2 linked regions of the Syntrophobotulus glycolicus DSM 8271 genome follow. The protein of the gene in region 1 interacts with the protein of each later gene in a pairwise test. Links are inferred from orthologs where the notes say so. Each region holds a gene or a part of one and is shown in the gene's direction. Other genes may lie near its edges.

Region 1 (3,310 bases):
TTCACAAGGATATGATTAATACAACAATGAATAAACTGTCAGAGGAAGAAATGAACGTTTTGATTTTAGCCCTGGAAAATATTAATGAATATTTCAGGGAGAAATATGAGCTGACAAAAATAAAAAATAATGATTAGAGGCCAGAACCAGTGAAGAATGTCCAATAAAAAATCAGGAGATGTTCGGAGGTAAAAATGGGAGTAAAAATTTTGACGGACAGCACTTGTGATCTGCCGAAAGACTTAGCCCGGGAATTAGGAATCACAATCGTTCCTTTGAGAGTCTTATTTGGAGAAGAGTCTTTTCTGGACGGGGAAGAGATCACATCAGAAGAGTTTTTCACGAAGATGGCTCAGGCGGAAAAACTGCCGACGACAGCTCAGGTGAATCCCAGTCAGTTTATTGAAGAGTTCACCAAAATGATTGATCAGGGTGATGAGGTCATTGGAATATTTATTGCGGCCGCTCTGAGCGGTACTTATAACTCGTCTTTAATTGCCCGGGACACCATAGGCAGGGGAAAAATCGAGTTGATTGATTCCCATACGGCGAGTTTCGGCTTGGGATTGCTGGTTATTGAAGCGGCCAGAATGGCGCAGAAAGGCAAATCCTTTGAGGAAATTGCGGCCCGGCTGGAAACGGCCAGGGACAAAGTGAACTTTTACGCGATTTTGGACACCCTGGAAAACTTGGTCAAGGGTGGCAGGCTGACAGCGACTATGGCTGCAAATCTGCTTGGCGTCAAACCGATTGTTTCAGTAGCGGACAGTACGGTTTCCATGGTCGGCAAAGCAAGGGGACAGAAAAAAGCTTTTGCCTGGGTAATCGAGGACCTCAAAAATAAGGGAATCGATCTTGAGGGTCGGACGGTTGCCCTGGCCCATGGCGTAAATAAAGAGAGTCTGATGGATTTTCAGGAAGTTCTTTTTAAAGAATACAAGATCGGAGAAGTGATTATTTTTGAACTAGGTGCTGTGATTGGGACTCATTTAGGAGCAGGTTGTGTAGGATTAGGTGTAATCATGTGATGATCTTTTGGTATAATATCATTCAGGGATAATCTTATTCAGGTGTCCTCCTGAAACCTCAAGAGATTCTGGCAATGAAAGGCAGGGACAGTCATGGAAAAGCTGATAATGTACACACTTCCTTTATGTCCGATTTGTTTTCAGGCTAAGCAATTCTTGAAAAATAAGGGTGTTGCTTTTGAGGAGAAAAAGGTGATTCATTCCTCTGTTTTCAAAGAAATGAGGAAAATAACAAATTCCCTCAGGGTACCGGTGATGAAAGTGGGGGATGAAGTCCTTTCAGGATTTAACCGGAAAAAATACCAGCAGGCTTTTTCTTCGTATGACATTAATCATCCGGAGAAAGAATGAACAGGATTGAAGATGATTGGGATAAGTCTGAAACTAAGCTGCAGATGACGGGACTGCTTCTTGTGGGAGGAAACAGCTCAAGGATGGGGAGGGACAAGGCTTTTCTGGAAATCAGGGGAATACCGGTGCTCAAGAAAAGCTTGAAGGTATTATCCGGTGTCTTTGCCGAAGTATTAATCAGTGCCCGGGATGGTGAAATGTATGAAGAGTTTGGGTTTAAGGTCGTTAAGGACCTGTTTCCCGGAAAAGGACCTTTATCCGGGATATACTCTGGTTTGCAGGCGTCAAATTACAATTATGTTTTTGCAGCGGCCTGTGATATGCCATTTCTGAGCCCTGAGGCGATCATCAAACTGGCTGGGGAGACCGAGGACTATGACCTTGTCATGCCGTATGCTTCCGGAAGGCTGCATCCGCTGCATGCTTTTTATCATCAGAGACTGCAGGGAACAGCGTTTAAGCATCTCAGGGAAGGCAGACTGAGCCTGAGCGCACTGGCCGGCGAATCCAACACGAAGATATTCCGGTTTGAGGAGTATGCCGGTTCATTAACCAATGTGAATACCCCGGAGGAATGGAATGAAATCAGAAATCATATGGAGAGGATGAAGGAAGATGAAGAAAATTGAAGCGGTGATCAGACCAAATAAACTGGAGGAGGTTGAAAAGGCTCTTGCAGAAATGGGCGTAAGCGGAATCACAATTTCTCAAGTTTTGGGCTGGGGGAGACAAAAAGGGAGCACGACGGAAATTTATCGAGGCAAAGAGTTCAAAACCCGTTTATTAAATAAAATCAAGCTTGAAACTGTTGTTCCGGAAGAAGACAGCCAAAAAGTCAAGGAATTGATTATGAAGATTGCCGGAACAGGGAATGTCGGGGACGGGGTAATCTGGATTTCACCTGTTGAGGAGCTTACCCGTATTCGTACCGGTGAACAGGAGAAATAAGCTGCCGAGAGCAAGAAGGAGGGGAAGGTATGCTGACTAAGGCCTATTCCCCTGAGCAGGCGGGCTTCGGTAAGCTGGAAGACGGGCGGGATGTCGTGATCCTCTATGTGAAGGAATTTGCCGAACAGATTGCCGGTGTCAAAAACTCAGGGCTATCAAAATATACCTATAACTGGTTTTCGACTGAAAATGGAGACTCCTATGTCGTCCAGTTCAAGTGGGACAATGGAGTCGATATGGCCGTCAGGTTTAATTCCCAGCATTTTAAGCTGATCGCTCATTTCATGGAACCCCGGGACATGATCATTACGGCTAAACCAATTTCCGACCTGGTGTCGGCGGCTCAAGAAAAGAATACTGATTTTCTGGAATTTGATGAGGTTTTAACCTTCAGCGGAGTAACGTTTTCTTTAGCCGGAGCGAATAAATTTCCTCATTAAAGGCAATTAATATAGAAGTACGGAAAATTAAGGTTTTGATACCGATTATTATTAGGTATAGTAATCTTAAGGAAAATGAAGAAATATTAAGTAATCGTGGTATATTCTTAAATAATAGTGCTTGGGTAGATTTGCATAAGATCATATCCTTGCATATTATTATACCTAGGTGTTAGCACTCGATCAAGATGAGTGCTAACAATATCAAAACATGATAATATTTAAGGAGGGAAATCTCAATATGAAACTTAGACCACTGGCCGACAGGGTCATCATCAAAGCTGTTCCATCAGAGGAAAGAACAAAGAGCGGTATTATTATGCCCGATACTGCCAAAGAAAAGCCCCAGGAAGGGGAAATCATTGCAGTAGGTCCGGGGAGAATTGAAAAGGGTGAAAGAATCGCTGTTGATGTTCAAGTCGGAGACAAAGTCATTTATTCCAAATACGCAGGAACCGAAGTCAAATTTGACGGGGAAGAATATCTGATTCTGCGTGAATCAGACATTCAGGCTGTCATCGGCTAAATGGAACTGTTTAAGTG
Region 2 (3,251 bases), 430 kb from region 1 along the record:
TCGGCCTTTAAACGGAAAATCGGGATTCAGGCAGACGTAGAAATTCTGGAAATCGGTCAATTGCCGAGAAGTGAAAAGAAAACAAAGCGGGTTTTGGATAACAGGAAGGACTGAACGGCGGGAAGGCTGAGCGCAGGGCGTTTCTATTCCCCTGGCTGAGTTTCAGGTTGGGCTAAAAATGTCCGAAAATTATGATATAATAGAATAACGGGTAAAACTGTATCATTCAATAACCAAGGGGATAGGAGTGATTCACTTGAGAATTGAGAAGGCGCTTATTTTTGCCAGCAGGATGCACAAAGGCGAAAAAAACAGGGGAGGGGAGCCTTACATTTTTCATTCTCTGAGAGTGATGCTCGCGATGGATACTCCGGAGAAAAAGATCATTGCCCTTCTGCACGATGTTCTTGAACATACCGATTGCCTGCCGGAAGAATTGTATGACTACGGATTTTCCAAAAAAGTGGTCAAAGGGATCGAAAGCTTAACCAAGCCTAAAGAAATGAGTTATGAGGATTATATCGACAGGATTGCTTTACATAAGGAAGATATTATCAGGATTAAGCTTGCGGATATCAAAGACAATATTGCGATCATCAATAAAAGCGCAAGCTTATCCGAGAAAGACATCAAGAGACTGGAAAAATATATTAATGCTTATAATCAGCTAGAAGCGATCCTTGCTAAGGATACTCAGGGGGAAAGCGAAAAGAAAGAAGAGGAAAAAGCCCAGAATAAATGAAGATCTCCGGACCATAGGATAAAGAGCGGTTCCATGGCATACAAGGTCCGGGTTAATTTGATCGGTGCTTACTTCGGTATGTTTTTATCCTTGTCTTGCAAAGGGCGGGGATTTTCTGTTCTTACCGTTGAGAGTGCGCGGAAATACGGAGGTTTTATGGAAACAAATGTTTCGGCAGAGAAAGCGTTGCAGTTCCTGCTGGGGAATTGTCCGGCCGGCGGCCAGGAGAGGGTTGCGCTGCCCGATTCTTTGGGGAGAGTCCTTGATGAGGATATCCGGGCGGGGGAGGATATTCCCCAATTTGACCGTTCTCCTCTGGATGGCTATGCCTTCAGGGCCGCAGACACACTCCGGGCAGGTGAAGATAATCCGTTAATCCTGGAGGTCATTGAAGAGGTCCCTGCGGGGTATACGCCTTCCAAAGCTGTTTCCGCGGGAAAAACAATAAAAGTAATGACCGGGGCACCCATACCTGAGGGAGCGGATGCAGTGGTCAAATATGAAGAGACTTTGGAAAAAGGGAATACGGTATCTCTTTTTCAGGCTTTCCGTTCCGGCCAGAATATTGTCCGGGCAGGAGAAGATGTCATGAAAGGTCAGATTGTCGCCCGTAAAGGCTCGGTCGTCAACCCGCCCCTGATCGGTCTTCTGGCGGCCCTGGGGATCAGTGAGATCAGCGTTTTCAGAAGACCGAGGGTTGCTGTCGTAAGCACAGGTGAGGAACTTCAGGATTTGGGAGAAGAGCTGGAAAAAGGCAAGATCCGCAACAGCAACAGCTACAGCCTGGCGGCCTATATTTCCGAACTGGGGGGAGAGCCGCTGGTCATCGGTACGGCCGGGGATAAGGCTGAGGAGGTTGCCGTGCTGATGAAAAGAGGACTGGCTGAGGCGGATGTGGTGATGACGACAGGAGGGGTATCTGTCGGCGATTATGATGTGGTGCAGGATGCGGTACGCTTGGCAGGGGCGGAAGTTCTATTCTGGCGGATCGATATGAAGCCCGGATCGCCGACCCTGGCGGCGCTCAAGGATGGAAAGCTCATCCTGGGTCTTTCGGGTAACCCCGCGGCGGGCATGGTGGTTTTTCAGCTGCTGGCAAGTCCTTTGATCAAGAAGCTTGCCGGCAGAGCCGAATACCTTTGGCAGCGGATTGAAGTCCTTCTTAAAGAAGATTTCCGCAAGAACAGCCCCCGCCGGAGGTATTTGCGGGGCCGGCTGGTTTGGGAGAAGGGAACGGCCTTAATGGAGTTTACAGGAGGGCAGGGCAATGATGTGCTGAGCTCTTTGATTGAGTGTGATCTGCTGGCCGAGATCCCCGCCGGAAGCGGGCCGCTTAAAGCGGGAGAGAAACTGGAAGCCCTGTTATTAAAATAATCAATTGATGATCAGGTAAAATCGCAGACATGATTTTACCCGGTTGCTTGGATATTCGGAGGGCCAAAAATGAAAAAAGTTCGTGTAGAAGATGCGGTGGGAATGGAACTATGCCACGATATCACCAGGATCGTTCCCGGACAATTCAAAGGGGTGTTATATCCCCGCGGACACAGGATCAGAAATGAGGACATCGCCGAATTGCGGAAAGCCGGCAAGGAGCATATTTTCGTCTGGGAGGAAAATGCCGGGGAAATCCATGAGGATGAGGCCGCGGTGCGTATTGCCCGGGCAATAATGGGACCAAACACGGAGTTTGAGCAGCCGCGTGAAGGCAAGACTATGCTGAAGTCCATGGCCAAGGGATTATTGAGAATCGACCGTTCCTTGTTAAAAAGGATTAATTCTATGGAAAACATAACGATCGCCGCCAGGCCGGACTATTTTATCGTGAAGCAGGGAGACAAGCTGGCCGGCGCCCGGATCATTCCTCTGGTGATAAAAGAAAAGAGCATTCTGGCACTGGAAGAGCTTTGCAGGACAGAAGGACCTGTTTTTGAAGTGAAGCCCTACCGGCAGCTTAAGGCAGGGCTGGTGATTACGGGCAATGAAGTCTATGAAGGCCTGATCGAGGATAAGTTCGGGCCTTTGCTGGAGGAAAAATTGGCCGATTATGAGGCCGACCTTATCGGCAAAGCCTATTGTCCCGATGATACCGGCCTGATCAGCCGGAGCATCAAAGAGCTCCTGAAGGCCGGGGCGGACCTGATCATCCTGACCGGCGGCATGTCGGTCGACCCTGACGATTTGACTCCGGTAGCGATCAGAGACTCGGGGGCGGAGGTCGTCACCTATGGTACGCCTGTTCAGCCGGGGAACATGTTTATGCTGGCCTATCTGGGTAATACTGCCCTGGCCGGAGTCCCCGGAGGAGCGATTTTCAGCAGGACTTCGCTCTTGGACATTGTACTGCCGAGGATATTCAGCGGCGAAAAAATGACCAGAGAAGATTTTGTGATCATGGGTGAAGGCGGGCTCTGTAACGGGTGTGCTTCCTGCAGTTATCCCAACTGCTATTTTGGCAGGGGCAGGTGAAACAGAGAGATGTTCAGGATGGAGCGCGGTTGACATGATT

What was found.
Region 2: the proteins of mobA (region 1) and SGLY_RS15440 interact in binary tests that used the Escherichia coli proteins (3 or more experiments, as listed by UniProt). The link is inferred for Syntrophobotulus glycolicus DSM 8271 from one-to-one orthologs.

Annotation. Positions count from the first base shown.
Region 1 is NC_015172.1:2,696,589-2,699,898, reverse strand. Bases 204-3,191 are described here. They hold mobA (molybdenum cofactor guanylyltransferase), read left to right. Parts: upstream 204-1,375; coding sequence 1,376-2,008; downstream 2,009-3,191. Other genes in these bases: groES (co-chaperone GroES), read left to right, coding at 3,009-3,191; SGLY_RS13445 (hypothetical protein), read left to right, coding at 2,357-2,767; SGLY_RS13450 (P-II family nitrogen regulator), read left to right, coding at 1,995-2,327; SGLY_RS13460 (glutaredoxin family protein), read left to right, coding at 1,122-1,379; SGLY_RS13465 (DegV family protein), read left to right, coding at 204-1,028. Also shown: SGLY_RS13470 (MarR family winged helix-turn-helix transcriptional regulator), read left to right, coding at 1-137; more of SGLY_RS13465, read left to right, coding at 195-203; more of groES, read left to right, coding at 3,192-3,293. UniProt on the Escherichia coli protein: Transfers a GMP moiety from GTP to Mo-molybdopterin (Mo-MPT) cofactor (Moco or molybdenum cofactor) to form Mo-molybdopterin guanine dinucleotide (Mo-MGD) cofactor.
Region 2 is NC_015172.1:3,129,641-3,132,891, reverse strand. The notes cover bases 79-3,007. They hold SGLY_RS15440 (molybdopterin molybdotransferase MoeA), read left to right. Parts: upstream 79-898; coding sequence 899-2,116; downstream 2,117-3,007. Other genes in these bases: SGLY_RS15435 (molybdopterin-binding protein), read left to right, coding at 2,186-3,007; SGLY_RS15445 (bifunctional (p)ppGpp synthetase/guanosine-3',5'-bis(diphosphate) 3'-pyrophosphohydrolase), read left to right, coding at 257-742; SGLY_RS15450 (phenylacetate--CoA ligase family protein), read left to right, coding at 79-114. In the rest of the region: more of SGLY_RS15450, read left to right, coding at 1-78; more of SGLY_RS15435, read left to right, coding at 3,008-3,211; GTP 3',8-cyclase MoaA, read left to right, coding at 3,246-3,251. UniProt on the Escherichia coli protein: Catalyzes the insertion of molybdate into adenylated molybdopterin with the concomitant release of AMP.